DNA from 4 places in the Priestia sp. GS2 genome. Region 4 is predicted to be linked to each of the others. Evidence: riboswitches for the same ligand, from Rfam matches in the RefSeq annotation. Region 4 holds a riboswitch; each other region holds the start of a gene.

Region 1 (7,565 bases), 2.2 Mb from region 4:
AACGTTGAATATTGACCGTTTAAGTATGTGCTTAGAATAGCTGCACCGGGAGCTGCTATTTCAACAGTAGAGCCAGTTGATGAGAATGAAGCACGGCGATCATAACGATCTGTAGCTCCTACAGCAATAACTGAATTATATTTCGCTGGGTAATTTACTGTATCCCCTGTTCCAGCAGAATTTCCAGAGTTTCCTGCAGCAGCCACTACAACTGCTCCACTTTGATAAGCACGATCAACTGCTGTTTTTAATGCTGTAGAGCCTACAGACGTTCCTAAACTTAAGTTAATAATATCCATATCATTTGCTACAGACCAGTCGATTCCAGCAATGATACTAGAAAGGCTGCCAGAACCGCTGCTCTCAAGTACTTTTACACCATAAATATCTGCATTATATGCAACACCAATTGTACCTGTACCATTGTTTTCAGCACCGATAATTCCTGCTACGTGCGTACCATGTCCATTATCATCATTATAAGAAGATGTATAGGACACAAATGAAGCCCCTCCAGCTACTTTTAAGTCAGGATGATTTGTTGCAACTCCAGAATCAACTACAGCAATCTTAACACCTTGACCACTTAAACCAGTAGCCCAGCTTGTAGGAGCTTTCACTTTGGAAATTCCCCAATCTTGCGTGTCTGCTGCTACTGAAACACGAATATCTTCTTCTACATAAGCTACGTTTGGATCTTTTTCAAGTTTTTTAACTTCGCTTGGAGTCATTTCTGCAACAGCAATCGGTAATTCTTTCATTTTCTTTTTCATTTTACCGTTTGCTTTTGTGATACTTTTTTCATTAACACTACTTTTAAATCCAACGATTACTTGTTCTTTTTCTTCCGTTGCTGCATACGCTCCTCCAGTAGATGGTATTAATACCCCTGCCGTAATTGCTAACGATGTTACAACTTTTAACCAACTATACTTTTTCATCCCATTGCCCCTTTCGTATTTTCTACTGCTAGTTTTAGTAGTTTCGTAGCAGCAGAGACAATCCATTAACTTTACCAGTGAAAGTTGGATTTATTAACTTTAATTATCTATTTTTACAACTTTTTGGCTATAGGTTAATAGACTGTATAGAAAAGCTGACATGAACGAATCTAAGGGCATTCAAAAAGTATTTTTTTCCCAATTAAAGAGTATACTTTACTAGAAAGTATAAAAGAACAGTTACAAAATATTCATATTATTATATCAGTATCATAAAATAATATTATAATAATATTCTAAACATTCTTCACTTTAAAAAACACTAATAAAGACCTATTCTTTTTTAGTTCTTTATAATAATTATTATATATATTGATTTCTTTCAATCTAACAAGTAAAAAAGACCATACAAAGAGTATGGTCACATACCGATCGAACCAGACAGTTGGGGGAATTGTCATGCATCGGGCCTTTATTAGAGGGCGTTATGATGTGAAAGGAAATCATAATGACTTCCTATTTTACTATATTCAATATACGTTTTTTTGCCATGGACAAACGTGGATTCTGATACTTTTTTATAAAATAGAAATGCTACACCCTACTTTATAAATGACCTTTTTTCAGTATTAAGACTTTATATCGTGAACTATTTCCTCCACTAACCGTTGGACTACAGTCTTTACCTTCTTGAAGAAGGAGTGTGCTTTTGGAAGTGCGTTAAAATATTTCAAAAAAAAAATGAATCTAAATGACTTACTTATACGTTATATAAAGGAAGTCACTTTAACGTGATAATAATTGAAAAGGAGGGATTGAGTGAATGCGCAATCAATCAAAATTGCCAGGAATCTTAATGCTTACATTTTTTTTGATGATCGCCACAATTTTAGGGGCTACTATTATGTTTTAATACAAAAAAGAAGACCGCATTCTTTGTTTTCATAGATAAACAAAGAATGCGGTCTCTTTATTACCCAATCAATACATCTTCATTTGGATAACGAATTTTTTCCCGTTTTGGTTTAGCTAAAGAAAACGCTAAGGTTAACGGACCTATTTTACCTAAAAACATGATAAAAATAATAATAACACGTCCAACGTATGATAACTCTGGCGTTGCTCCCATAGATAACCCAACTGTACCAAACGCTGACACCACTTCAAACATTAGCTTTAAAAAAGGAATATTAGGCTCAGAGATATTTAATGCAAATATAGCCAGGAACACAAACATAATGGAAATCGTCGAAATAGCTAACGCTTTTAATACATACAGCTCACTTAATCGACGCTTTAGTAGTACAATATCTTCACGCCCTCGAATAAAGGAAATGACTGCGAAAGTTATCACAATAAATGTCGTTAACTTTATTCCTCCACCAGTAGACGCACTTCCCGCCCCAATAAACATTAAAATGATCATTAAAAAGGCTGTTGAATCCGTCAAGTTAGCTATGTCAATAGAATTAAATCCAGCAGTTCTGGTAGTAACAGCCTGAAAATAGGAGGCCCAAATTTTATCACCAAGAGCTAAGCTTCCCAATGTTTTGGCATTACCGTATTCTAAGAAAAAAATAAACAGCATAGCAACGATATTAATGACGAATGTTCCAATGATCATTAACTTTGAATGGAGGCTTAACTTTTTATAAGATTTTTTCACCCACACGTCAGCAAGTACTGTAAACCCTATACCTCCAATAATAAACAAGAATGAAATTGTAATATTAATAAGTGGATCGCCAACGTATTGCATTAAACTATCCGATAAAAGACCAAATCCAGCGTTATTAAATGCTGATATTGAATGGAACAAGCTAAAAAACAGTCCTTTTCCCCATCCGAACTCTGGTACCCACCGAATTGCTAAAAAGATCAGTGCAATTAATTCAATGAGAAAAGAGAAAATAAAAAGGCGCTTTACTAGCAAAATGACGCCGCCAATATTGGTTTGATTTAAAGCTTGCTGGACTACCATTCGTTCTTTATAACCAATTTTTTTTCCAAGCATAATAAAGATTAGCACAGCAAACGACATAATCCCTAATCCACCCACTTGTATTAGAAGCATAATAATTACCTGCCCAAATACCGTAAAGCGCGTTCCTGTATCTACAACCGCTAACCCTGTTACCGTCATGGCTGAAGTAGATGTAAACAAAGCATCTACCCAGGAGATTGGTTCTGTTGTAGAAAACGGAAGCATTAAAAGTAGTGCACCAATAATAATTCCACCCCCAAAGATTGATGTTAACAATTGGGGGGGCGTTAGCTTAATACTTCTGGCTAAACTCATTGATTATACGCCTTCTTCCTCAAAGCGATTAATATCTCGATTGTGTCCAATAACAATGAGCATGTCACCTTCATGAATAATCTCATGAGCTGTTGGAGAAATTACCATTTCACCGTTTTCACGTTGAAACCCAATAATATTACACCCATACTTTGAACGGATGTTTAGATCAAATAGTGTTTTATTATGAATCTTTTTTGAAGCCATTATTTCCACAATACTATAGTCCTTTGAAAGTTCAATGTAATCAATAATCTTTTCAGAAACTACGTGGTGCGCAATTCGCTTAGCCATATCTCGCTCAGGATGAATAACCTTATCGGCTCCAATTTTTTCAAGTACTTTTTGATGGTATGAATTTACTGCTTTTACCCAAACCTGCTTCACACCCATATCTTTCAATAACATTGTTACCAATACACTCGCTTCAATATCGTCTCCAAATGATACAATTGCATGATCAACATTTCGAATTCCAAGACTTTTGAGACTTGCTTCATCTATACCATTCGCCTGCACCGCATAGGTGGCTGTATTTGTGTACTTATTTACGACTTCTTGATTGCGGTCAATAGCTAGAACATCCACATCTAGATTGACGAATTCTTCTACAAGGCTGCCGCCAAAACGCCCTAATCCTAATACCGCAAATTGCTTCTTCATTTCAAACTATCCTTTCTTGTTCCGGTTTCTCTCTTTTTTATTGTGCTCTTTTTTTAGTATCTTACTTATTTGAACGAATAATTTACGCACAAAAAAACACAGGAAGGATCCTGTGTTTTTCTACACATTACATCTCCCCCTCAAAACGCTTACGAAGTTAGCTGTCGGATTCGGGTCATGAGAGTAACCCTACCTCTAAAGGATTCACCCCGAGCACAAAACGTGCAAAATTGGTTCCTCCGCTCCTATTAGGATTCAGCGATTGTATTATGTTGATTTCTTACTTTAAATGGAAAAATAAGTTATTACTTAAGATTTCACCTTATATTACTCCCACATTTTTGGTATGTCAATACTTTTTTAAATAATAAAATCTCTCTTAAAATAAGAAGAAAAAAAGAAGAATTTTTTATCTTTTTTCACTATAATAGAATATAAAAACGGAAAAGATGATAGAAGCTTATGAACATTGATCGCATTGATTTACATATTTTAAAAGAGTTAACCAATAACGCTCGACTTTCTATGAGAGAGCTGTCCAAACTAGTCAATTTATCGGCTCCGTCCGTCGCTGAACGGGTTCGTCACCTCGAACACGTTGGTATTATTAGCGGGTATTCTGTCAATATCAACTGTGAAAAATTAGGACTTCCTATTTCTTGTTTTGTTGAGGTTACAATTAAAAACGGAGAATATAACCGTTTTAAAAAGTTTATCGCTACTTACCCATACGCCTTGTTTTGTGAAAGGATAGCTGGAAAAGCTTGCTTTATTACAAAACTACAGCTGCCTAGCCTTAAGGAACTTGAGTCTTTTATTGATGAAGTTACCCCTTTTGCACATACTTTGTCTCATGTAGGGATTTCACAAGTTGAAATCCAACCTAATTTTATCGACTGCCTTTTAAAAGAAAAATGAGTTAAACTATGGCTTACTTCAAATCATCACGTCTTTTCATAAAGCTCAACATTAACATTTAACTACAAAAAAACGTGATGCTATCATCACGTTTGAGGAATATGAATAGTTACTATCCATTTTATCTTCTGTATCCTTTTACAGGAAGTAAACAAAAAAATGCCTTTCAACCAAAAGGTGAAAGGACGATGAATTTTCCGAATAATGAAAGTTTTACACTCTTATTTTATCAGTTGTAAAACCACTTGTCTATTTCTATTTTTTTCCACTTCATTCACGTTGCTCTATCACGATAAAAGGGGGCTTCATCAATGAAAAGAACGAATAGGATGAGGCTTGGGCATAAGGAAAGATTCCTTCTCGCATACAAATCATAACTTTTCTAGAGTAGCTGAAATGTCTACGTCCCAGCCTCAGTAATCTATATAAAAGGTGAATTAGGAGACTTCAATGCGCTTAACCTGTCTCTTTAATTCATCCTGAATATAGCTATTGATAGCTTTTTGCACAAGCTTTTGCAAAATTGGCTCTTTCGCTTCTTCAACTGTTTTAAATTCAGCGCTATATTCTGCTTTGTCAAAATAATCGTTTACATCTTCTTCGGATACTTTGTCTCGAAAAAATTGTTTGGATTGATAATGAGCTTTAATGTGTTTTTTTACGCTTGCTTCCGTAATGCCTAACTCTTCATAGGCTTTCTCTCTAATTTTTTGACTATAGGAACTTTCAATTTCATTCCACAGCTGTTCTGACTGTTGATTTACCCAATCAGTATCCATAGCTTTTTCTCCTACATACTTATCAACAATAAGCTGATATAGAGCATCTTTTCGATAAGAAGAATCGTTTACCGGAGCATCCGGGTTTAGAAAACCTTGTACGGCTAAAAACTCTTGAAATTCACCATTTGTAATAGAGTCACCTCTGTATATAGCGACCACCTTATTAGACGGCTGTTCATTGTTTAGTGTTGGAAAAACCACTTCTTCTGAAGCATTTACACACCCAGTAATCAACAAGGCAGCGATTAAAAATAGAAATAGCTGCCGTGCTGTGTACATCATTCATCGTTGCCTTGTTGCTTCAACGTTAGTGAAAGGTTTATTTTTTTTCCGTTTCTGTAAACGTCAAGCTTTACTTTATCTCCAATTGCACGCTCCGTGTATAAATACTTGCGTAAATCACTGGATGTTTTTACTTCTTTACCATCTATCCCTACGATGATGTCTTTTGATTGCAAGCCAGCTTCTGAAGCAGCTGAAAAAGGTTCAACTGTTGTAATCACAACACCGTCAGAAGTATCTTCTGTTAAGCCCAGCTCATTTTCTTTAATTGCAGCTGATAAACCCGCTACATCCTGCAGGCCAACTCCCATATATGGTCGATTAATTTTGCCGTCTTTCATTAGCTTATCAATAATCGGTTGAACATCTGCAGTTGGAATAGCAAACCCAATACCTTCTACACCGTCTTCAGCAATCTTTAAACTATTAATACCAATTACTTGACCGGCAGCATTAATTAATGCTCCACCGCTATTTCCTGGGTTAATAGCTGCATCTGTTTGAATAACATCCAAGTTCCATTCTCCAGCTGATGTTGTAATGTTTACCGTTCGCTCCGTGCCGCTCACAATCCCCTGTGTAACTGTTCTTGAGAACTGCTCACCAAGAGGGTTTCCAATTGCAAGTACCGGTTCTCCGGCAACAAGTGAAGTAGAATCACCAAACTCCGCTACCGCTTCTACGTTTTTAGCTTCCATCTCTAAAACAGCTAAATCAGTGAGCGGATCCGCACCTACAATTTTGGCATCCTCTTTTTTTCCGTTTGATAACGTAACTTCAACTTTACTTGATCCTTCTATTACGTGATTGTTTGTTACAACATATGCTTTGTTATTATCTTTCTTAAAGATGACGCCTGAACCTGTTCCAGATTCTGCTGTTTGCGTATCTCCTGAAAAAGGATTGGTTCGCTCTTGAATGTTATTTACACCTACTACGGCCGGTGAAACTTTATCTACAACGGATACTAGGTCACCTTGACTTACATTAGTGCTAATGGTTTTGGTCGCAGCTGTAGTTGCAGCACTTGTTGAAGTGGATGCAGTATCGGTTTGGCTTTCATCATTGATGAACCCTAGGTGAGGTGCACTATATAACACAATTCCTCCACCTAACACAGCACCTGCGATGGACGATGCAAGAAATGGTAAAAACCTTTTTTTAGATTTTTCTTCTCTTCCATTCTCAGAACGATAAGACGAGTAGTCTTGTCTCATACTTCGTGCTTTATCGTATTCCTCATTGTATTGATTCTGTGTTTGCTCATTGTTAGAATGACTGTTATATTCATCATCATTGTGATTTTGATTAAAGTCTCTTGGTTCCATATGGTTAGCTCCTTTATATTCAATTATGTTTTTTCGTTATGTACACTATAAAACAAAATTTTGGGATAAGTATCAAAAGAATATGGGAAATTGTGAAAAATTTTTTTCTGCTTCCAAACACATAGTATAATAGCTTTGAATAGAAAGAGGAGTGTGTATAAAGTGAGCTTTACAATTTACTTAGTCGAAGATGAACAAAACTTAAATGAAGTTTTAACCCTTTATTTACAAAAAGAAGGTTGGTCTGTTACTTCATTTTCAAATGGAACAGATGCCAAGGCAATGATTCATACCCCTCCTAGCCTTTGGGTTTTAGATATCATGCTTCCTGATATCGATGGTTATCAACTCA
Region 2 (7,565 bases), 2.3 Mb from region 4:
AGCTGTACCCACTCCTCCAAATCCACCAAACATAATCGTCATACCACTTTGAACATAGTTCATGATATCTTTACTTTTAACCATTTTATGAAACTTATTTTGAAGATTATTCATTTTTCTCTTCCTCTCCCCCCAGTTCTTTTTCAATCTCAATCATCGTCACAGTTAGTAATTCCACCAGCTCATCAATTTCGTGTGACGTAATAGTATATGGAGGTGATATGATAATCCCATCCCCTTCTATCCCATCTTCTCCAGCTTGAGAGGGGTATAGCAGAAGACCTTTATCTTGAGCTTTTTGAATAATCCTAGACGTCAATTCAATCGATGAAGCAAATGAAGCTTTAGAATTTAAATTTTGAACAAGTTCTATACCTAGCAGTAATCCCTTTCCTCTAATATCTCCTATAATATTTACATGCTGTTGCAAACTCTTAAGCTTTGCATACAAATATGCGCCTTTGCTTTCAACTGCTTCTATTAAAGAGTGATCCTGGATGTAATCGAGTACAGCTAAAGCAACTGCTGAAGAGAGCGGATTTGCGCTTAGTGTATGTCCACTCATAATTAGATTAGATCCATTCAGTACGGGTGCTAGTACGTCCTTGGTAGCAACGGCGGCTGCAATTGGAGTGTATCCAGCACTTAAACCTTTACCAAGAGTCAAAAGATCGGGCTTAGCTTTCCAATGTTCATACGCAAACACCTTTCCTGTACGTCCCATTCCCGTCATTACCTCATCTACAATCCATAAAACATCGTATTTATCGCAAATCTCTCGGATTCGCTCGTAATATCCATCCGGTGGTGTAATCGCCGCTCCAGCCGCTCCAATAATAGGTTCCGTAATAAAAGCTGCAATTTGCTCACTTCCCGTACGCTTAATTACTCGTTCAAGTTCGTTTGCACATGCTAAGTTACAAGATGGGTACGTTTTTTCAAATGGACACCTATAACAATAAGGTGGCGAAACGGAAGGGTACTCCTCTAGTAAAGGCACAAACCTTTTCCTTCTACCTGCATGCCCTGACATAGACAAAGCACCAATTGTAATGCCGTGATAACTCATCCACCTTGATAATACTTTTATTTTTTGAGGCTTTCCTTTTTCCTGCCAGTGTTGAATAGCCATCTTCATTGCGGTTTCTGTTGCTTCGGTTCCACTATTAACAAAAAAAACAAATTGGAAATGATGATTGCTCAGCTCACAAAGCCGTGCTGCTAATCTTTCAGCAGGTTCACTTGTAAACTGAGAGCGATACACAAACGCAACTTTTTTTGCTTGGTCATTCATTTTATCAATAATCTCTTGAACACCATGTCCAACGTTTGCCGTCACCGCACCAGATGATGCATCTAAATATTTTTTGCCTTGTACATCATACAGATAAACTCCCATTCCGTGAGAAATCGTAGGATACCAAGCATCTAACAGTGGTTTGATTAAGTTCGATAAAGACTTATCAGTCATCGCGATTCCTCCTTATCACAAGACCTCTATTAAAGTCTATGCCCTATGAACACTGTTTTTGCTAAGTAAAAAGGATTGTTTTTACTGGAATAGAAAAAGGCTCACTCCTTACGCTTTTAACGTAAAGAGTGAGCCTTATTATCGTATCAAAAACCCTTTGTTTGTAATTTCCCAGTCATCCCCTACTGGTTAATGTTTTAAATTAAGCTCCCGCTTTTTCAGCTCTTCTTGCTTCAGATTCAGCAACAATCACTGCACATGCAGCATCCCCTGTAATGTTAACCGATGTACGAATCATATCAAGCAAGCGGTCAATACCGATAATTAATGCAATACCTTCTACTGGTAAGCCAACTGCTGAAAGTACCATCGCTAACATGATAAGTCCAACACCTGGAACTCCAGCTGTTCCAATACTTGCAAGAACGGCTGTTACCACAACTGTAATTAGTGCACTGAATGATAAGTCAACTCCGTAAACCTGAGCAATGAAAACAGTTGCTACCCCTTGCATAATTGCTGTTCCATCCATATTAATTGTCGCACCTAACGGCTGAACAAAACTACTGATGGACTCAGGTACACGAAGATTTTTCTGAGCTACGTTCATTGCAATTGGCAACGTGGCATTACTACTTGACGTACTAAAACCAACCGTCATAGCTGGTGAGAATCCTTTAAAGAATTCGATTGGATTACGTTTTGCTAAGAGCGCTACAGAGCCACCGTACGTTAAGATAGCGTGAACAAATAGCGCGAGCACAACTACTGACATGTAAAGCCCCATTGCTTTAATTGCTCCCCACCCTTGGCTACCAACCGCCGTTGCGATTAAACCAAACGTACCATATGGAGCAAACTTCATTACTAAGTTTACAAGGTACATCATAAGCTCGTTACCCTGATCAATAATGTTGTAAAGTCCTTTCGCTTTGTTACCTAGCATCGTAATTCCGAACCCAATAAAGATTGAGAATACGATGATTTGAAGCATGTTTCCTTCAGTCATTGCTAGAACTGGATTCGTCGGAATCATGTTTAGCAACGTTTCACCTACAGGAGGTGCTTCTTGTGCTTCAAAAGATGCGTTTTCTGTGTCAAATGTTCCAACTGTACCAGGTTTAATAATAAATGCTAGTATAATAGCGATTGTAATAGCAATTGTTGTCGTAATTAAAAAGTAACCAATTGTTTTACCACCGATGCGGCCAAGTTTCTTCGGATCTCCCAAACCTGCAACGCCAAGTACAATTGAGAAAAATACAATTGGCACAACAAGCATTTTAATAAGGCTTAAAAAGATTTGTCCAAGCGGCGTAAATAAATATTTATCTAGCGTTGTAAACGTCCCTGGTGAAAACGTATTTAATAAGACCCCTACAACAGCACCAATAATTAGTGCAATGATAATCTTTGTTGATAGTTTCATTGATGAACCCCCTCATATAAACAAATTATATTATTAATTTAATAACTACCAAGAATAAAAGATTGAATATTCCAAAAAGAATAATCACTTTAAATTTATATTATTTTTGAAATTTTCAGAATAGAACGAGCTCCAGCTGCTTTTTTTAAAATTATCGAAAAAAGTGTACAAAAAAAACCATGAGAGCCCTCTCTGGTTTTCAAACCTTCCATGTACTCTCCCACAAAATGCTGACGAGGTTAGCTGTCGGATTCGGGTATGTGAGTTACCCTACTTAACTATCAAGTTAAGATTCACCCCTAGTGCTTGTCCGCACAAATTTGGGTCCCCCGCTTTCTTTCAAATCTGAAATTAAGCAACTGTTATTTTGATGTAATAGTTTTGCACTGCAATAACTTACTTCTTTATTAAAATTCATTTCCTATCACTTTGTCAAGATAATATACAAAAAAAATTCAAAACGCTGTCGATTTTTTTATTTATATGTCATATTTCCTCACACTTAATGTGCGTTTTATATTCATTTTATGTTCGCTATAAGCCAAAGTTTTCTTTTCCAAACAACATTTCAACTTAAAATAGCACCTCATACCAATAACAACTAACAAATTGTATAGTCATACTAAACAAAATACCAAAAAGCCATTTTATAACATTTAAAATAGTATAATTAATATTCATATTTATTTATTTTTATTCATTAATTGTAAGCATTATCATTTTTATTTTCATATTTTATACTGATTTACTGTATATCCTTAAACCTCTCCCTCTAAATTTCACCAACAGTGAGTTTAGCTAGTTTAAACTTTATTTTTTCGCAACCCCCTCAAAAATTACATTTTTTTCTAAAAACTATTTCAATCTCCCTACTCTTTTTGATAAACTATAAAGAACAATATATTGATTTTTATATCATAGAGGAGAGCTCTAACCATGTTTACCGTCTTAATTGTAGAGGATGATCAAAAAATTGCTTCTTTATTAAAAGAGCAGCTTGAAAAATATAATTTACACGTACATATCGTTACATCATTTACGGATGTACTTGATGATTTTCAAAAGCACCAGCCTAACCTTGTCTTATTGGACGTGAATTTACCAAAATATGATGGATTTTACTGGTGCAGACAAATTCGCACTCTCTCCACTTGCCCTATTATTTTCATCTCAGCACGTGATGGAAAAATGGACCAAGTAATGGCATTAGAAAGTGGAGCCGATGATTATTTAACCAAACCTTTTGACTACGACGTAGCTATTGCCAAGGTAAACAGCCAACTACGACGCGCATATGGCTCTTATGCACCTACGAATCAAGAACGAATTATAGAGCATGCTGGTTTAACTTTATATCCTGAAAGGCTACTATTACGCTACAAAAGCAAAGAAATTGAACTTAGCCAAACAGAAAGCAAGCTCATTGAAACATTATTAGTTAAAGCAGAAAGAGTTGTGAGCAGAGATCGATTGCTTGAGAAAATTTGGGACGACCAGCTCTTTGTTGATGACAATACTTTAAATGTCTATATGACGCGTACGCGTAAAAAACTAGCGGATGTTGGTATTGAAAAGGCAATTGAAACGATTAGAGGTACAGGCTATATACTGCGAATTCAAGAGGCGAATAAATCATGAAGCTGTTTTTTAAAGAACATCTTCCACTTACATTTTTTTATCTTATGCAATTGGGTTTAGTATGCACAATTTTTGCTTTAGATGGCTTTCGAGATGTTTTTACTATTCTTTACGCTATTTTGATCAGCACAGTTATCTATATCACTTACCTCTGTTATCGCTATTACACAAACAAAACATTTTATAAGCACCTTTCAAGTCCATTACATAAGTTAGAAGACAGCGTATTATCTAAGGAAGACTCTCCGCTTTCAGAAGCGTTAAAAGAACTTTTCGAGAGTCAATTTCGAAGCTTTCATAATGAAATGTATCACTATCAAAATAAACTTAATCAACATATGACATTTATGAATCAGTGGGTTCATCAAATGAAAACCCCTGTATCCGTTATTCATCTGATGATTCAAAACGAAGACGAACCTATCTTTCTGAGCATTCAAGATGAAATGGATCGAATTCAAAAAGGGTTAGAGACTGTACTGTATACGTCGAGACTGAATGACTTCAATCATGATTTCCAAGCAGAGAGTGTTTCCCTACATAACGTTATAACAAGGCTTATTTCAAGTTACAAACGTTTTTTTATTCGCAATAAGGTATTTCCAACAGTTGATATTTCACCTCAACTCATCGTAGCTTCTGACGAAAAGTGGATTAACTTTGCTTGTTCACAGCTTATCACTAATGCCGTCCGCTATTCTGCTGGAATTAATCAAAACATCACTATTTCAGCATTTGAAAGAGGAAGACAGGTCATATTAGAAGTAAAAGATCAAGGAATAGGTATTCCATCACAAGATCTAAAACGTGTGTTTGACCCCTATTTCACCGGCGAAAACGGCCGAAAATATCAAGAATCCACGGGGATGGGACTCTATCTCGTAAAAGAAATTTGCAAACAGCTCCACCACCAGGTAGAGCTTGAATCAAAAGTGGGGCAAGGGACTACCATACGCTTAATTTTCCAACAAAATATTGCTCGTAACTAAGAAGGCTAATGTATAAATTAGCCTTCTCTTGCTTTCTTACAGAAGTGTAAGATTTCTGTAAGCTTACCACATAGCACACTCGGTTAATTTTCAATAAGATAAGAGTATAGATAAAAACAAATATTTACAAAGGAGTTTGACTATGCCTATTTTACAAGTCAATAACTTAACAAAAGTATATGAAGGAAACGTTTCTTACAAGGCGTTAGAAGGCGTTAATTTTTCAATTGAAAAAGGAGAATTTGTTGGCATTATGGGACCATCTGGAAGCGGAAAAACAACTCTGCTAAATATGGTTTCTACCATTGATTCACCTACAGCTGGAGAAGTACTTATTAATAACCGCAACCCTCATCAACTTAAGAAAAAAGAGATTGCACTTTTTAGAAGACGTGAGCTTGGGTTTGTCTTCCAGTACTTTAATTTATTAGATACATTAACTGTTGAAGAAAATATTATCTTGCCACTCGCTTTAGATAAAGTAAAAAGTTCAGAAATGGCTAAGCGAGTAGCTTCTATTACTAGCAAACTTGGCATTGAACATATTTTAAAGAAACGTACGTACGAAATTTCAGGAGGGCAAATGCAACGAGCAGCCATCGCTCGAGCGATTATTCACCATCCACAGCTGATTTTAGCTGATGAACCAACAGGGAACTTAGACTCCAAAGCATCTAAAGATGTGATGGAAACTCTGCAACATTTAAATGAACAAGAAAATGCAACGATGATGATGGTTACTCATGATGCGCACGCAGCTAGTTATTGTAATCGTGTAATTTTCATTAAAGACGGACAACTTTATAACGAAATTTATTGCGGGAATAACCGCCAAGCTTTTTATCAACAAATTATTGATATGCTATCAGTTTTAGGAGGAGACGCACATGAGCTTTCGACAACTCGCATTTAAAAATGTTATGCGTAATATGCGTACGTACGCAGCTTACTTTTTAAGCAGCGCCTTTTCTGTAGCCGTCTTTTTTCTCTATGCAATGTTTATTTTTCACCCTGGAGTCACAGAAGGTGTAACAAAAGAAATGGCAAAAAAGGGCATGACTGCGGCTGAATATATTATCTATATATTTTCGTTTTTCTTCGTTCTGTATTCTGTCAGCGCATTTTTAAAGTCTCGCAAGCGTGAATTTGGGATTTTTATTATGCACGGAATGTCTAAACGTCAGCTAAACACCATGATTTTCTTAGAAAATATGATTATTGGTTTTTCAGCCATCATTACAGGAATCCTTGTTGGAATGCTCCTTGGCAAGCTCTACTTAATGATTGGGTCTTACGTTATTGGCATGGAGAAGCCTCTTGCGTTTCTAGTCCCTTGGCAAGCACTCGCATTAACAACAGCTGCATTTACCGTTTTATTTCTGGTTATTTCATTTTTCACAAGCTTTTTTGTACGCACAAACAAATTGTTAGATTTGTTTCAATCCACATCAAAACCAAAGCCTGAACCTAAAACTTCTATTGTTTTATCGTTACTGGCTGCTGGGTTATTAATTGGAGGCTATTACTTAGCTTGGACGGCTAACATCTATAACATCGCCTTTCGATTTTTTATCGTTATCCTGATGACCATTATTGGAACCTACTTTTTCTATACGCAGCTAAGTGTTTTCCTATTAAAAATGATTAAGAAAAATAAGCGCTTTTACTGGAATCATACGCGTCTTATTACCATTTCAGATTTAGCTTATAGAATGAAAGATAACGCTCGTATGTTTTTCATGGTAACAATCGTGTCAACTGTTGCTTTTTGTGCAATTGGAACCTTATCGGCGATGGGTGGTTCTAAAAAGCTATTTGATGAACGTGCTCAAATCCCAGTTGTCTATCAATCATCGGACCAAAACCCGAACCAAGCAGCACAAGTACAAGCTATTCGAGATAATTTTCATAAAACGGACTTATCATATAATGAAATCAAAGTAACCTTAATCGAACAGACAGAAACCGAAACAAATAAAAAAGTTGAGCTTATCTCTTTATCAGATTATAATGCGATGGCCATTGCCGCTGGTGAAAA
Region 3 (7,565 bases), 2.0 Mb from region 4:
ATCACAACTTGAGGCTTACGACGAATAATGGCTAATAAATCAAGCTCATGAAATGTTCTCTTTTTGTATACAATCTTTTGTCTCGGAATGATTTCTAGATTTCCAATCATTCGCTCCGTATCTGTTCGTCCATGTGTTTCGATGTAACCTATAACAACATCTAGTCCTTCCTGCTGTAAATCATGGGCATCCTGTAGCATCTTATACGTTTTACCTACACCAGGAGCTGCTCCAATATAAAGCTTAAACTCTCCTAGCTGCTTATAATGAAACTCCTTTAAAAGTTCATCTGGTGTTTTCTTTCTAAAGTAGGGGTGAGCTTTGTCATCTTTCATCTTGTAAGCTCCTTTCCATATACAGGCCTTCTCGAAAAAGTGTTTATTTATTATTTCATGTCCTGTAATGCCATATTTAGCTCCAGTACATTTACATACTGAGGTTGGATTGTACCGCCCACTATATTCTCATTAATTAAGTTCGTTAACTTCTGTTTGGAAACATTCGTTTCTTTAGCAATACGCTCTACCTGAGCATAGGCAGCTTCCGGAGTAATATGCGGATCTAATCCAGAAGCTGAGTTTGTCACAAGGTCGATTGGAATTCCACTCTCTGGAACGCTATTTGACCTTTTCCAATCACTGATTGATTGTTCAACGCGCTTTGTTAACTCCTTGTTGGAAGGAGCAAGATTTAAAGAACCCGATCCTGCTCCATTATATTCAATGCTCGATATACGACCGTGAAAATACTTCTTCTCTGTAAAGGATTGACCAATCATGCTTGAACCTACGATTTTTTTATCCTCCGAATAAATTAGGCTACCATTCGCTTTTCCAGGCGCAATCACTTGTGCTAAACCAGTCATTGTCAACGGGTAAATAAGTCCACATAAAATCATTGTAACGACCGTTAAACGAATGATTACAAACCAGCTTGTCTTTTTACTATTCATCTTTATAGCTCCTCTACATGAAAATTGACAGTAATAAATCAATTACTTTAATGCCGATAAAAGGTACCACGACCCCACCTAGACCATAAATAAATAGATTTTTGCGAAGAAGAGCATTTGAACTCATGGGCTGATAGCGTATTCCTTTCATTGCTAGTGGGATTAACATAGGAATAATAACTGCATTAAAGATTAATGCCGCTAATACTGCTGTAATCGGTGAACTCAAATTCATAATGTTTAACGCTTCCATTTTAGGTATTGCAATCGTAAACATTGCAGGAATAATTGCGAAGTACTTAGCAATATCATTTGCAATACTAAATGTAGTCAAAGCTCCCCTTGTCATTAAGAGCTGCTTTCCAATCGATACAACTTCAATAATTTTTGTTGGATCGGAGTCTAAATCAATCATATTAGCAGCTTCTTTGGCCGCTGCTGTTCCGCTATTCATCGCTAGACCAACGTCAGCTTGAGCAAGCGCAGGCGCATCGTTTGTTCCGTCACCAGTCATCGCTACAAGCTTTCCTTGTTCCTGCTCATATCTAATAACATCGATTTTATCTTCTGGCTTACACTCAGCAATAAATTCATCCACACCTGCTTCTTTTGCAATTGTTGCTGCAGTGAGTGGGTTATCCCCTGTACACATAACAGTTTTAATTCCCATTTTACGAAGCTGGTCAAACCGTTCTTTCATTCCTGGTTTTACAGTATCTTTTAAGTAAATTAAACCATAGATTTTATTGTTGACAGCGACCGCTAGAGGGGTTCCTCCTTGACTAGCGATGTGATTGGCTTTTTGTTCTAAGTCAAGCGGTATGCTTCCTCCTTGGCTCGCCACCCAAGAAATCACAGCATCCACAGCACCCTTTCGGATAAGCGTTCCATCCTCTAAGTTCAGACCGCTCATTCTCGTTTGCGCTTGAAACTCAATAAACACTCCTTGTCTTACATCTTCTGTAATAGTTGGTTCTCCTTGCTTTTTAATAAATTCAATAACAGATCGACCCTCAGGTGTTTCATCATAAAGAGAAGAAAGAAACGCCCACTTATATAGCTCTTGTTTCTCCACTTTTTCTACCGTTTGTAGCTCATGTGCCATTCGGTTTCCAAAGGTAATGGTACCGGTTTTGTCTAAAATAATTGTATTAATATCCCCAGCTGCTTCTACAGCTTTTCCAGACATAGCTATTACATTAAACTGTGTTACTCGATCCATTCCAGCAATTCCAATAGCTGATAAAAGACCGCCAATCGTAGTTGGAATTAAACAAACTAGCAAGGAAATTAGAATGGCTGTATCCAATTTAAAACCTAAGTAGTTTGTAAAAACAGGCAGAGTAACCACAACAATTAAAAAAATCATCGTTAAGCTTGTCAAAACTGTATTTAATGCAATTTCATTCGGTGTTTTTTGACGCGAAGCTCCCTCAACTAATGAAATCATTTTATCGAGAAACGATTCTCCAGGATCACACGTAATTCGAACGGTAATCTCATCACTTACAATGGTTGTTCCTCCCGTAACAGAACTAAAGTCTCCACCTGCTTCTTTCATCACAGGAGCTGATTCTCCTGTGATGGCCGACTCGTCTACTGAAGCCATTCCCTTAATGATTTCTCCATCTAAAGGAACCATTTCTCCCTGTGAAATCACCACAATATCTCCTTTTGTCAGCTGAGAAGCAGGAACTTGCTTAATATCTCCATTTTTTTGCAACACGTGTGCAATAACATCTTCTTTGGACTGCTTCAACGAATTAGCCTGAGCTTTACCTCGTCCTTCAGCTAGTGCTTCCGCAAAATTAGCAAACAAAATGGTTAAAAATAAAATGATAGAAACGCCTAAGTTAAACCCCTTTCCAACCGTATCTACTCCAGAAGCAGTTGGGACAATGGTTAAGCATAACGTAATAAAAAAACCGATTTCAACCACAAACATAATAGGATTTTTTATCATTATACGAGGATCTAATTTGACAAAAGATTCCTTTAATGCTTTAATTATAATGGGATTCTTATAATCTTTTTCTACTTTTACTGTCGATGAATTCATTTCTAACTGAGTTTGACTTGATCCGATATGCTTATTCATGTCTTTCCTCCACTTTTTGTTATAACGTTAAAAACTCTGCTACTGGTCCTAATACCAATACTGGAAAAAATGTCAATGCGCCAACAACAAACATCGTTCCAATTAAGATTCCACCAAAAAGAGGTGTATCTGTTTTAAATGTTCCTGATGTTTGTGGAACGAGCTGTTTTTGAGACAACGAACTAGCAACAGCCAACAGCGTAATGAGCCCAAAAAACCTTCCAATATACATAACAAGACCCGTAGAAATATTCCAAAAAACAGTGGCATCACCTAGACCTTCAAACCCAGAACCATTATTCGCAGCGGATGATGTATATTCATACAAGACCTGAGTTAAACCATGGAACCCTGGGTTGGATATTCCGTCTAATCCTAATTTAGTTGTTAGCGCAACCGCTGTGAATCCTAAAATTAATAATGGCTGTAAAATTAACGTAACCGCGATAAGCTTCATTTCTTTGCCTTCAATCTTTTTGCCGACGTATTCAGGTGTGCGTCCTACCATTAGACCCGATAAAAAAACAGCGATTAATACATACATCATTACGTTAATGAACCCTGCTCCAACACCACCGTATACGGTATTAAGAAGCATATTACTTAACGCTAGCATTCCACTGATAGGTGTCAAAGTATCATGCATAGTATTGACTGCTCCTGTTTCACTAGCTGTTGTCACAATGGCATAAAGCGTTGACATTTCCACCCCAAAACGAACTTCTTTTCCTTCCAGATATCCATTTTCGCTATTCAATGTAAAATCATTAAAGGCTGGATTACCTTGCTGTTCACTGATAAGCGCTATTGATAAGAACACCACAAATAACAAACTCATTGAAGCAAACAGCATTCTACCTTCTCTTTTATTACCAATCATCCTACTATACGTAAACGGTAAAGAAACTGGTAAAAGCAGCATTAAAACAATTTGCAGCATATTGCTGAGACCATTTGGGTTTTCAAATGGATGAGCAGAGTTTACGCCGAAAAATCCGCCTCCGTTATTTCCAAACTCTTTAATTGATAGAAAAGCTGCTACGGGTCCTCTTGCAATTTCTTGCTTTTCACCTTCTAAAGTTGTTGCAGTTACTGTAGGATCTAAAGTTTGTGGTACACCTAGCAGCACAAATATAATTCCTGCCACAACTGCTACGGGTAATAATACGTGCGTGATACTTTTAATAAAGTCCGTGAAAAAGTTACCAATACTCTTACCTGTCATTCCTCTCATAAATGCAATTGCTACTGAAAGTGCACTAGCTGGAGCTGCAAACATCATAAACAAAATAGCAACCATTTGTGAGAAATATGAAAGCCCTGATTCTCCGCTGTAATGCTGAAGATTGGTATTGGTCATAAAACTAATTGCTGTATTAAACGCTAAAGCTGGATCCATGTTTTCAAGAGCACTTGGATTTAAAGGCAGCCATGCTTGTGTTCGAAACACTGTATATACGACTAAAATCATAAACGTATTAACAAACAACAATGAAATTGCATATTCCTTCCATGTTTGATCTTTAGGTTGAATTCCAATTACCTTATACAGCAATCTGTCTATTGGCATAAACATTCGACCTGCAGCATTTGGTTCATTAGAAAACACTTTTGCAATGTACACTCCGACTGGCTTAGCGACAGCCGCTACTAATAATAAAAGCAGTACTATGGTAAATAATATTGTATTCACTGAAAAACTCCTCCACTATTAAAATTCATCTGGGTTCATTAAGACATAAAGTAAATATAAGAAAATAAGTAGTGAAATCCCCAATAAAACCATGGACATTTACCGCTTCTCCTCCTTTTTTTCAAGGGTCTTTTCAGACCACTTGATAATTCCTATCATTATCAGTGATAAGCCAACTAAACTGCCGATCATTAGCACATCCATACGTACACTTCCTTACTCTTCTATTAGTAAAAATGCCGCTTTAGGACTTCTTGAATAAATAACGTACTTCACTCCTAGCAGCTGAAAAAACCGCGTTGAATAATTTGAATTCTGGGTAACCAAAATAATTGGAGCTCCAGTAGTAAGCTGAATTGTTTCAATCATCCTTGATAACCGCCCAATGTCTTCTTCCCAAATAATTACTTTATCTACCTGGGCTAAAGGCGCGATTTCATTGTTTATATTAGATAAAAAAATCACTTCTGAGTCCGTTAGCAACAAAGCATCTTCCCTCACCGACTCATTTTCCGTTAACACAACAAAGCGGTGCTGATTACGAAAAGCTGATAGCATCAAAACTTGCTCTTCTCTTTGAATACAAACGATAATTTGCTTCGTTTCCACTAGCATCCCTTCTTTTCCACAAATAAAAAACCACGGAAGAGGGAGCTCTTCCGTGGTTTTTGCACGACAAATAAGCCGTGGTAGACACGAATTTTTTACTCCCAAAACGCTTACGAGGTTAGCTGTCGGATTCGGGTTATGGAAGTAACCCTACTCTTTAAAAAAGAGACTCACCCCAAGGACGGCATCATTGCCGAACAAAGTTGGTTCCCCCGCTCTATAAAGCAGATTAAGCGAATAGTTATTTACTATTTTCGTAGAGATAAACGCTTTTCATTTTCAATAATTGAACAAAAATGCTGATGCGTTAGCTGTGCCACACAGCGATTCGCTTTCTCAAATGAATCCTGCTCATACTGAGCACGGTGTTCAATTAACTGAATCATAGGCTTAGATAGCTGCATTGGTTTACTCCTCTCCCACTGAATTTCGTTCAGGAAAAAAGTATTGTTAGCTGCTATTGTCATAGAAAACGACCACAAATGCACCTTCCTTTCCCCATACGCTTACGAAGTTAGCTGTCGGATTCGGATCTGGAAATAACCCTACTCGAAAAAGAGATTCACCCCAATAAATTGGTTCCTCCGTCCTTTGCTTACTATGCTTGAACTAGCAAAGGTTCAGCGTTCACTGGTGGAACGTTTCATGAGAGTAATCTTACTCCTGTTAAAATTTACTGTCAACACTTTTTTTTACGTATTTTTTCCATCTTTTTTATTATACAAACATAACAAAAAAGCCATGATTCAACGATAGAATCATGGCTTTTTTTTAAATGCTATTTATCTCTTTCACTAAGACAGAGATAGCGTCTGTTTTTGTCGCTTCACGCATTGTACGCTTCATTTCACTTGCTTGTTTTTGAAGAAGTTCTAATTCTTGTAAAAATGTTTCTTTTGTAATTTCCTCTTCTTCTAGAACCGTGCAGTAACCTTTCTTTTGAAAGGCTTTTGCATTCAAAATTTGATCTCCTCTACTTTGAGCTTTAGATAAAGGAATAATCATCATTGGCTTATGAAGGGCTAGAAATTCGAAAATAGCATTAGATCCTCCGCGCGTAATGACATAATCAGTTGCAGCTAATACATCAGGCAACTCTTCGTTCACATACTCCAACTGGCGGTAGCTCGGAATATTCATTAAACTCTCATCAACGTTTCCTTTTCCACACAGGTGCACAATTTGAAATTTCCTCTGAAGTTCAGGCAGCGATTCACGAACAACTTCATTGATTTTTCGCGCACCTAAGCTTCCACCCATAATTGTCAGAACCGGCTTTTTATCATAAAAACGAAGCCAACTTTGACCGTTGTTTGCTTTTCCATGAAATAATTCTCGACGAATTGGCGAGCCCACAACCTGAACTTTTTCTTTCGGGAAATAAGCAGCTGCTTCATCAAATGATGTAAAGATTTTTGTCGCAAAACGCTGAGCAATTTTGTTTGCCAGTCCCGGCGTTAAGTCACTCTCGTGAATAAATACAGGAATATTAAGGGACTTAGCCGCCATGATAACAGGTACGGTTACAAATCCACCTTTAGAGAATACAAGCGATGGCCTTAGCTTCTTTAAAATCCGTCTTGCATCTCCTACTCCCTTAACTACTCGAAAAACATCTTTTACATTTTCCATATCTACATATCGACGAAGTTTTCCACTGGAAATTGGGTAGTACGGAATATTTAAGTTTGTAATTAATTCTTTTTCAATCCCATTATGAGAGCCTACATAGTGAATATCCCACTTTTCTTTATCTAGCTCTTTCATAATAGCGATATTTGGGGTAACGTGACCAGCCGTTCCGCCACCAGTAAATACGATTACATTCTTACTCATCTTATTTCCTCTCTTTACACTGCATTTCAGTCATTTTTAATTTTCTATTCATTGAAAAATTCCTTGCCTTTATATAAAAGATACAGGCTTAACTCATCCATTATAACACCTTATATCTATATATACTGTTTAAAATATAAACGATGCGGAAATTTATGATACAATCAACATGTTTAGTTTTCAAAAAGGGCGTGGTTTTCATTAAGAACGTTAAAGGAAAAATGATTGACCAAGAAACGCGTTGTGTTCATTATCATTCCGATAAAGATATTATTGCAATAAAATTTTATTGTTGCAAAGACTACTATCCTTGTCATAAATGTCACGAAGAAACAGCAGATCACTCAGCTAAAGTTTGGCCAAAAAAGCTGTTTGAT
Region 4 (7,565 bases):
TTGGAGCAGGAAACTTAATTTTCCCTCCATTTTTAGGACAGTCTGCTGGAAGTGAATTGTGGCCAGCTGTTACAGGCTTCATTTTATCGGCTGTGGGGCTACCAATCCTGGGTGTCATTGCTGTAGCAAAATCAAATGGTCTTCAATCATTAGCAAACCGAGTCCACCCAGTTTTTGCGGTTGTATTTACGGTCATGATTTACTTAGCAATTGGCCCTTTTTTAGGAATCCCACGAGCAGGAAGCTTAGCATTTGAAATGGGTGTACAGCCTTTTTTACCTGAAGGAGTAAATGTAAAAGTCGCTCTATTTGGCTATACGTTTTGCTATTTTGCGCTTGGGTATTGGTTAGCCTTAAAGCCTTCAAAGCTTGTTGATCGCTTTGGGAAAGTATTAACACCTGTTTTACTAGTTCTTATTTCACTGATTTTTATTCGTGCTCTTTCTCATCCTTTTGAACCAGCTGGTCACCCTGCAGGTAACTATGTGACAAAAGCATTTGCTACTGGATTTACCGATGGTTATGCGACAATGGATACAATTGCTGCGCTAAACTTTGGAATTGTCATTGCAATGGCTTTGAAGCAAAAAGGAATGACTGATACCAAAAGTATTATGGCGTCATCCATTCGTGCAGGGGTAATTGCAGGAACGTTACTAGCTATTATCTATCTGATGTTGGCATATTTAGGATCTGTTAGTCATGCCGATGCAGCAAATGGAGCAGTAACGTTAACGAACATTGTCTTTACGCTGTTTGGCCCGTTTGGAGCTGTTTTATTAGGAATTGTTTTTACGTTAGCTTGTTTAACAACTTCCGTTGGACTTTTAACATCATGCAGTCAATATTTTGAGCAATTAGTACCGAAAGTGTCGTATAAGGTTTGGGTTAGTACAATTGCTTTATTTAGTTTACTTGTTGCAAATTTAGGGTTAACTATGATTCTAAAGATTTCAGTTCCAGTTTTAACAGCTATTTATCCTGTTGCTATTATGCTAATTGTCTTATCGTTAACAAATTCTCTATTTAAAGGGAAACAAGGTACCTATGCTTTATCTGTTTTATTTGTTGGAGCGGCAAGCATAACAGACGCTTGTTTACAGTCAGGGGTAAACTTAGGTGCTTGGGGAGAATTTGTGAGAAGTTTTCCGTTTTATAACACAGGCTTTGGTTGGTTAATACCAGCGCTTGTTGGAACAATGGGTGGTTATCTATTTAGCTTTTATAGTCTAAGGGATAAACTAGTTCGTTCGCAGGAAGCTAAACCATATAGTAAATAAGATCATCGATAGAAAAAGCCCGATTGGGGCTTTTTTTGTTCTTTAAATAAAGATTGTGTTTTTATCAGCAAACAATTATGATAAAGAGCGAATATTTACGTTTGCTATGAAGATGAAAAAATTATGTAATCTTGAAAGGTAGAGTAAAAATGTGGGAAATTATTGTTGCGATTATTTTGGGAATTGTAGAGGGGTTAACTGAATTCGCTCCTGTATCATCGACTGGACACATGATTATTGTAGATGACTTATGGTTGAACTCAAAAGAATTGTTTTCACCAGAAGTTGCCAATACATTTAAAATTGTTATTCAATTAGGTTCAATTTTAGCTGTCGTTGTTTTATTCAGAGAGCGTTTTATTAATTTACTTGGACTAAATCGTAAAAGCGAGCAATACGCACAGATAACAAATCGTTTAAAGCTTTCTCAAGTTATCGTTGGTTTGCTTCCAGCTGCTGTACTAGGTTTTTTATTTGAAGATTTTATTGATGAGTATTTATTTTCATTAAAAACTGTATTAGTAAGCTTAATTGCAGGAGCCATCTTAATGATTATTGCGGACCGCTTTGCTTCAAGAATTCCAAAAACTGAAACAGTAGATCAAATGACTTATCGTCAAGCAATTGGTGTTGGATTATTTCAATGTATTGCTCTATGGCCAGGGTTTTCACGCTCTGGTGCTACGATTTCAGGTGGGGTACTTTTGGGTATGAGCCACCGAGCAGCTTCTGACTTTACTTTTATTATGGCTGTTCCTATTATGGCAGGAGCTAGTGGGTTATCATTAATTAAAAATTGGCAGTATTTCACAATTGATGCATTGCCTTTTTTCATTGCTGGCTTTATTAGTGCTTTCATCGTAGCACTTGTTTCAATTCGCTTTTTCTTAAAATTAATTAATCGAATAAAATTGGTACCTTTTGCTATTTATCGTATTGTATTAGCAGTTGCTATTTATCTTGTATTCTTTTAAGTATTATGAGAAGAGGCTATGATACCAAAGCGTATGACAAATCCGAGGCAATGAGAGTTAACTCTCATTGCCTCGGATTTTTTGTTAATCAGGAAAATAAGTTTAAAAAAGTAGTGGCAACAATATGTCCTTTCAACGTAACTTATTTAGAATAGTCATGATTCTCCCTTGAGAAGGAATTATTTCGTAATGTCCTAGCTGTTGTTTATATTTTGGTATTTATATAGTTAAAAAGTTTCGAGTCATAAAAATAAATTGACAAGCTTTCAAAAAACAGATAAATTATTCTTATTGAAAAATATTAATTTAGTATAATATTTTAGAAAAATAAATATTTTAGTAAGCTTAATCTATTTTAGAGCGGGGGAACCACAAATTTGGTATGTCATATACCTTGGGGTGAATCTTTCCTTAGCGGAAGGTAGGGTACTCTCAAACCCGAATCCGACAGTTAACCTCGTTTGCTTGTTGAGAGAAAGAAAACTGTCTTTTTGTTGACCATTCTTTCTTTAAGAATGGTCTTTTCTTAATTTTCAGAAAAAATAAAATCGCTTTACAACAGAGAGGAGAGCACATATGAAAAAATTGCGGTTTGGCATGGCAACACAAATTTTTGTTGGTTTAATTTTAGGTATTTTAGTTGGTGTTATTTGGTTTAATGATCCAAGAGTAGCAACGTACTTACAACCTCTGGGCGACTTATTCTTACGCCTGATTAAAATGATTGTTATTCCAATTGTTATTTCAAGCTTAATTGTTGGTATTGCTGGTGCTGGTAATGGTAAGCAAGTTGGTCGATTAGGCGCTAAAACAATCGTTTATTTTGAAGTTATTACAACATTTGCAATTATCATAGGCGTGTTGTTGGCTAATGCTTTTCAACCAGGTGTGGGAGTAGATATTGAATCTGCACAAAAGACGGATATTAATCAGTACGTAGAGACAAGCGAAGAACAAAGTGAAAAAACTGTTGCAGAAACGTTCCTTCATATTGTTCCTACGAACTTTTTCCAATCACTAGTAGAAGGTGACATGTTAGCAATTATTTTCTTCTCCGTACTGTTTGGATTAGGAGTGGCAGCAATAGGAGAACGTGGAAAGCCGGTTTTAAATTTCTTTGATGGTGTTTCACATGCGATGTTCCATGTTGTTAATATGGTGATGAAAGTTGCTCCTATCGGGGTCTTTGCTCTAATTGGTGTAACTGTTTCTAAGTTTGGTTTAGAATCATTAATGTCGCTAGCGAAACTTGTTATTCTAGTTCACGCTGGTTTACTATTCTTCTTAATTGTGGTTTTAGGAGCGGTTGCGAAATGGGCTGGCGTAAATATCTTTACATTAATGCGTTATTTAAAAGATGAATTACTGTTAGCATATAGTACATCAAGTTCAGAAACGGTATTACCTCGTATTATGGGCAAATTAGAAAAAATGGGATGTCCAAAAGCTATTGTATCGTTTGTCATCCCAATTGGTTATACGTTTAACTTAGATGGATCTGTGCTGTATCAAGCAATTGCCGCTATTTTCTTGGCACAGGTTTATGGAATTGACTTAACAATTGTGGAACAGCTAACGCTAATCTTAGTGCTTATGATTACTTCAAAAGGGATGGCAGCCGTTCCAGGAACATCATTTGTTGTATTATTAGCAACGTTAGGTACGATTGGAATTCCGGCAGAAGGTCTGGCATTCATCGCTGGTGTGGATCGAATTATGGATATGGCTCGTACCGTTGTAAACTTAATGGGTAACACAATTGCAGGAATTGTTATGTCTAAGTCTGAAGGCAAGTACAATCCTATAAAAGCTAATGAAGTGATGAAAGAGGCGAAAGCGGCTAAAGTAGCTAGCTAATGCAGCTTGTAATCTCGTAATAATGCTTAATGCATAAGGCTACTTACTGGTTCTATTTTTATGAACAGGTAAGTAGCTTTTTTGATAATTTTTTGATTAGTTCTTTATTAATAAAGAAATTAAACCTATAATTATAATATGTAACAACAGGTATGTTTTTAAATAAACAAGCTGAGCCTGCTCTAGTATAGGGCATGTGAGTGAATTTAGGAAGAAAGCGTGGGAGGCATTTACATATGTGGAAGAAGCGCATAGCAATTATTGTATCAATTATTGCAGCTTGTTTTTTAATTCCTTATAGCTTACCAATTGTCTTTGCTTTGTTAACGGCAATTGTTCTAGAAGGCCTTATTCAAAAGTTGCAGCACTCTTTGAAGTTTAATCGAATCTATGCTGTATTAGTAGCGTTTTTATTATATGTTGTATCCATAACATTGATTGGTTTCTTTATTATTCGTACAATTGTAACGCAAGTAGTAGCTCTCTCAAAAGTCACGCCTTCTTTTGTAAAAGAGCTTTACGAAACGACAATTTATCCTAATATTATTAAGTGGAAATATTATTCAAATGCTCTTCCTACAGAAGTCATTTCATCTATTGAAAATGCAATTGAAAGCACTATTAATTCGTTGGATACACTATTAAAGGGAACCGTTGAGTTAATTATTAGCTTTGCTGCAACAGTTCCAGGCTTCTTGTTGGAATTTCTAATTTATTTAGTTGCTTTAGTGTTCATTAGTTTAGAGTTACCAAATATTAAAGAGAAAATAAAATCGTTCTTAACAGATGAAACGAAATATAAAACAAAAATTGTTATTACGCAGCTGATGCAAGCTGGTGTTGGATTTATTAAAGCTCAGATTGTATTGAGTCTTTTAACATTTGTGATGGCTTATGTTGGGCTATGGTTATTAAATGTACCATACACAGCTTTATTGAGCCTGTTAATTGTTATTGTTGATATTCTACCAATCTTAGGAACAGGTTCTGTTCTAGTCCCATGGGGAATATTTGCTTTAACTCAAGGTCAAGATTCACTGGCAATCGGCCTATTTATTTTATTTGGAGTCATTACGGTTGTTCGACGAGTTGTAGAGCCGAAAGTATTCTCAACAAATATGGGAATTTCTCCTTTAGCTGCGTTAATCAGCTTATATATAGGATTTAAACTATTAGGGTTTATTGGACTGTTCCTAGGTCCAGCACTTGTCATCTTATATGATGCGCTTCGGAAAGTTGGAGTCATCCAAATTAACTTTAAAATTTAGGCACTAGCTATCTAGTGTCTATTTTTATTGAAACTTTTTAGAGAAGAAATCGTAAATTACTTAGACTGACAGCATTCGTTCTTTTTTTACTTTTCAATTACAGGGGATTAATATACAATTATGACTTGTGAAGCTTTAAAATATCACGTTTTGTCATAGAGTAATCAGTTAACTGAGGAGGAAGTCGTTTGTTAGAAACAGTTGTTTTGTCATTAGTAGAAGCGCTTAAGCAGCTTTCATATTTCGGGGTTATCTTAGCGCTAACGTTTGAATTTGTCCCAGCAGAGCTTGTTTTGCCACTTGTGGGATATTGGGTATATCAAGGTGATATGAACCTTTATTTAGCTATTTTAGCAGGAACAATTGGAGGAGTGTTTGGACCATTAACGCTTTACGCTCTTGGTCGCTATGGCGGACGTCCTCTTGTTTTAAAATATGGAAAGTACTTTCTAGTGAAAGAGAAGGAAATCGATGCAGCTGATCGGTTCTTTGATAAATATGGAGCAGGAGTAGCTTTCTTTGGACGCTTTATTCCTGGCGTACGTACAGCTATCTCGCTTCCTTGTGGAATGGCAAAAATGAACGTTTGGCAGTTCTCAATTTATACGTTTGTAGCGATGCTGCCAATTACGGCTCTTTACGTGTATCTTGGTTATAAGTTAGGTCCGAAATGGGAAGATGTTGGACCGATTGTTTCTCAATATATGCAACCGATTGGAATTGGTCTGTTAATTATCATCGTTGTGTTTTTTATATTTAAATATGTGAAAAAGAAGCAAAAGGCATAAGAAGAATGAAAGCGTCCAGTACATTATTTGTCTGGGCGCTTTATATAGAAAGGGGAATGTGTGTGGAGACACGGGAACAGCTAGCAAAGGAGCTAAAAAAGGTTGAAAAGTGGGAAAAAAGTCAAAAAGGCTTGTTTTTTTGGGAGAAGCTGCTTCGCTTACCCTTTGCGGCTCTTGATAAAGTAACCCCTAAATTTATTCATGCAAAAATAGAAAAGCTCCTTGATGAAGTTGCTAAATACATTGATAATGGTGGACAATATTTAGCAAATACGTCCGCTACGTTAGAAAAGGCATCTAAGCGCTTAGAAGAAAAAGAGTTAACATTAACAGACATTCAGCAGCTATCTATTCAAGAGATGGATGAATTAGCAAATGCTTTTGTAGCAACACGTCAAAAAAATGCTCAAATCCAAGGCGCTACAACAGGCATCGGTGGTATTTTCACTTTGGCTATTGATGTTCCATTTGTCTTAGGTTTAACACTTAAAACTCTGCAAGAGGTTGCTGTTGCTTATGGTTATGATCCAACAAAGCAAGAAGAACGCGTCTTTATGGTAAAGTGTATGCAATTCTCATCTTCTGATATTGTTGGTAAACAAGCAATTTTAGAAGAATTGGCAGAAGGTAAACGTGCACAAAGCTTATCGCAGCTTCAAGGTTGGAGAGAGGTATTTACAACTTATCGAGACAACTGGGGATGGAAAAAGCTTTTTCAAATGATTCCTATAGCAGGTATGATTTTCGGTGCTTATGTGAATAAGCAGGCGATTGGAGACATTGGAGAAATAGGGACTATGCTTTATCGTAAACGCCGCATCTTAGAACGATTAGAGCAAGAAAAGAATTTACAAGAGTCATAATAAGACATTTCCTGCGAAATAACATTATTTCTAGGGAAATATGTCGACAAAGAAGCACCCTTGTTTTATAGAAAGGATGCTTCTTTGTTTATACAATACCGAAGAATGTGTAAAGTGCAATGATTACAAAAACTGCTAACGTCTTAATAATTGTAATAGCGAAAATATCTCGATACGCTTGACGATGCGTTAAGCCAGTTACTGCAAGAAGCGTAATAACAGCACCGTTATGTGGAAGTGTATCCATACCACCTGATGCCATTGAAATAACGCGGTGCATTACTTCAGGTGGTATATTGAATTGATTGATTGCTGCTAAGTATTTTTCAGACATAGCGCTTAAAGCAATGCCCATTCCTCCTGATGCAGATCCTGTTATACCAGCCAATGTTGTTGTTGTTACAGCACCGTTAACAAGTGGATTTGTAAATGTCTCAGAAATTCCTTTACTAATAACACCGAACCCTGGAAGAGCAGCAATAACGCCTCCAAAACCATATTCAGCACCTGTGTTCATGGAAGCTAACAACGCGCC

Evidence for each region. Region 4 has a riboswitch for cyclic di-AMP ahead of V2145_RS16450 (cation:dicarboxylate symporter family transporter). Riboswitches for the same ligand answer to the same signal wherever they lie in the genome.
Region 1: linked by a shared signal. The riboswitch ahead of V2145_RS05335 (potassium channel family protein) and the one ahead of V2145_RS16450 (cation:dicarboxylate symporter family transporter) in region 4 are both predicted to bind cyclic di-AMP.
Region 2: linked by a shared signal. The riboswitch ahead of V2145_RS04820 (dicarboxylate/amino acid:cation symporter) and the one ahead of V2145_RS16450 (cation:dicarboxylate symporter family transporter) in region 4 are both predicted to bind cyclic di-AMP.
Region 3: linked by a shared signal. The riboswitch ahead of V2145_RS06635 (hypothetical protein) and the one ahead of V2145_RS16450 (cation:dicarboxylate symporter family transporter) in region 4 are both predicted to bind cyclic di-AMP.

Annotation. Positions count from the first base shown of each region.
Region 1 covers NZ_JAZGJX010000001.1:1,036,079-1,043,643, reverse strand. The annotation lists gene V2145_RS05345 (S8 family peptidase) at 1-941, opposite strand, end outside; gene V2145_RS05340 (TrkH family potassium uptake protein) at 1,915-3,240, opposite strand; gene V2145_RS05335 (potassium channel family protein) at 3,244-3,903, opposite strand; cyclic di-AMP (ydaO/yuaA leader) riboswitch at 4,035-4,174, opposite strand; gene V2145_RS05330 (Lrp/AsnC family transcriptional regulator) at 4,366-4,821, shown strand; gene V2145_RS05325 (hypothetical protein) at 5,259-5,885, opposite strand; gene V2145_RS05320 (S1C family serine protease) at 5,882-7,102, opposite strand; gene V2145_RS05315 (response regulator transcription factor) at 7,376-7,565, shown strand, end outside.
Region 2 covers NZ_JAZGJX010000001.1:936,552-944,116, reverse strand. The annotation lists gene V2145_RS04830 (CoA transferase subunit A) at 1-114, opposite strand, end outside; gene V2145_RS04825 (aspartate aminotransferase family protein) at 107-1,471, opposite strand; gene V2145_RS04820 (dicarboxylate/amino acid:cation symporter) at 1,674-2,900, opposite strand; cyclic di-AMP (ydaO/yuaA leader) riboswitch at 3,113-3,268, opposite strand; gene V2145_RS04815 (response regulator transcription factor) at 3,837-4,538, shown strand; gene V2145_RS04810 (sensor histidine kinase) at 4,535-5,527, shown strand; gene V2145_RS04805 (ABC transporter ATP-binding protein) at 5,670-6,440, shown strand; gene V2145_RS04800 (ABC transporter permease) at 6,415-7,565, shown strand, end outside.
Region 3 covers NZ_JAZGJX010000001.1:1,275,018-1,282,582, reverse strand. The annotation lists gene kdpDN (KdpD-like non-kinase potassium sensor) at 1-335, opposite strand, end outside; gene kdpC (potassium-transporting ATPase subunit KdpC) at 386-952, opposite strand; gene kdpB (potassium-transporting ATPase subunit KdpB) at 966-3,011, opposite strand; gene kdpA (potassium-transporting ATPase subunit KdpA) at 3,070-4,734, opposite strand; gene V2145_RS21430 (potassium-transporting ATPase subunit F) at 4,762-4,836, opposite strand; gene V2145_RS06635 (hypothetical protein) at 4,960-5,352, opposite strand; cyclic di-AMP (ydaO/yuaA leader) riboswitch at 5,446-5,598, opposite strand; gene V2145_RS06630 (hypothetical protein) at 5,601-5,756, opposite strand; cyclic di-AMP (ydaO/yuaA leader) riboswitch at 5,840-5,988, opposite strand; gene V2145_RS06625 (undecaprenyldiphospho-muramoylpentapeptide beta-N-acetylglucosaminyltransferase) at 6,124-7,188, opposite strand; gene V2145_RS06620 (CHY zinc finger protein) at 7,344-7,565, shown strand, end outside.
Region 4 covers NZ_JAZGJX010000001.1:3,244,882-3,252,446, reverse strand. The annotation lists gene brnQ (branched-chain amino acid transport system II carrier protein) at 1-1,280, shown strand, start outside; gene V2145_RS16455 (undecaprenyl-diphosphate phosphatase) at 1,430-2,254, shown strand; cyclic di-AMP (ydaO/yuaA leader) riboswitch at 2,587-2,734, shown strand; gene V2145_RS16450 (cation:dicarboxylate symporter family transporter) at 2,831-4,111, shown strand; gene ytvI (sporulation integral membrane protein YtvI) at 4,348-5,379, shown strand; gene V2145_RS16440 (DedA family protein) at 5,568-6,167, shown strand; gene V2145_RS16435 (EcsC family protein) at 6,230-7,030, shown strand; gene V2145_RS16430 (GntP family permease) at 7,119-7,565, opposite strand, start outside.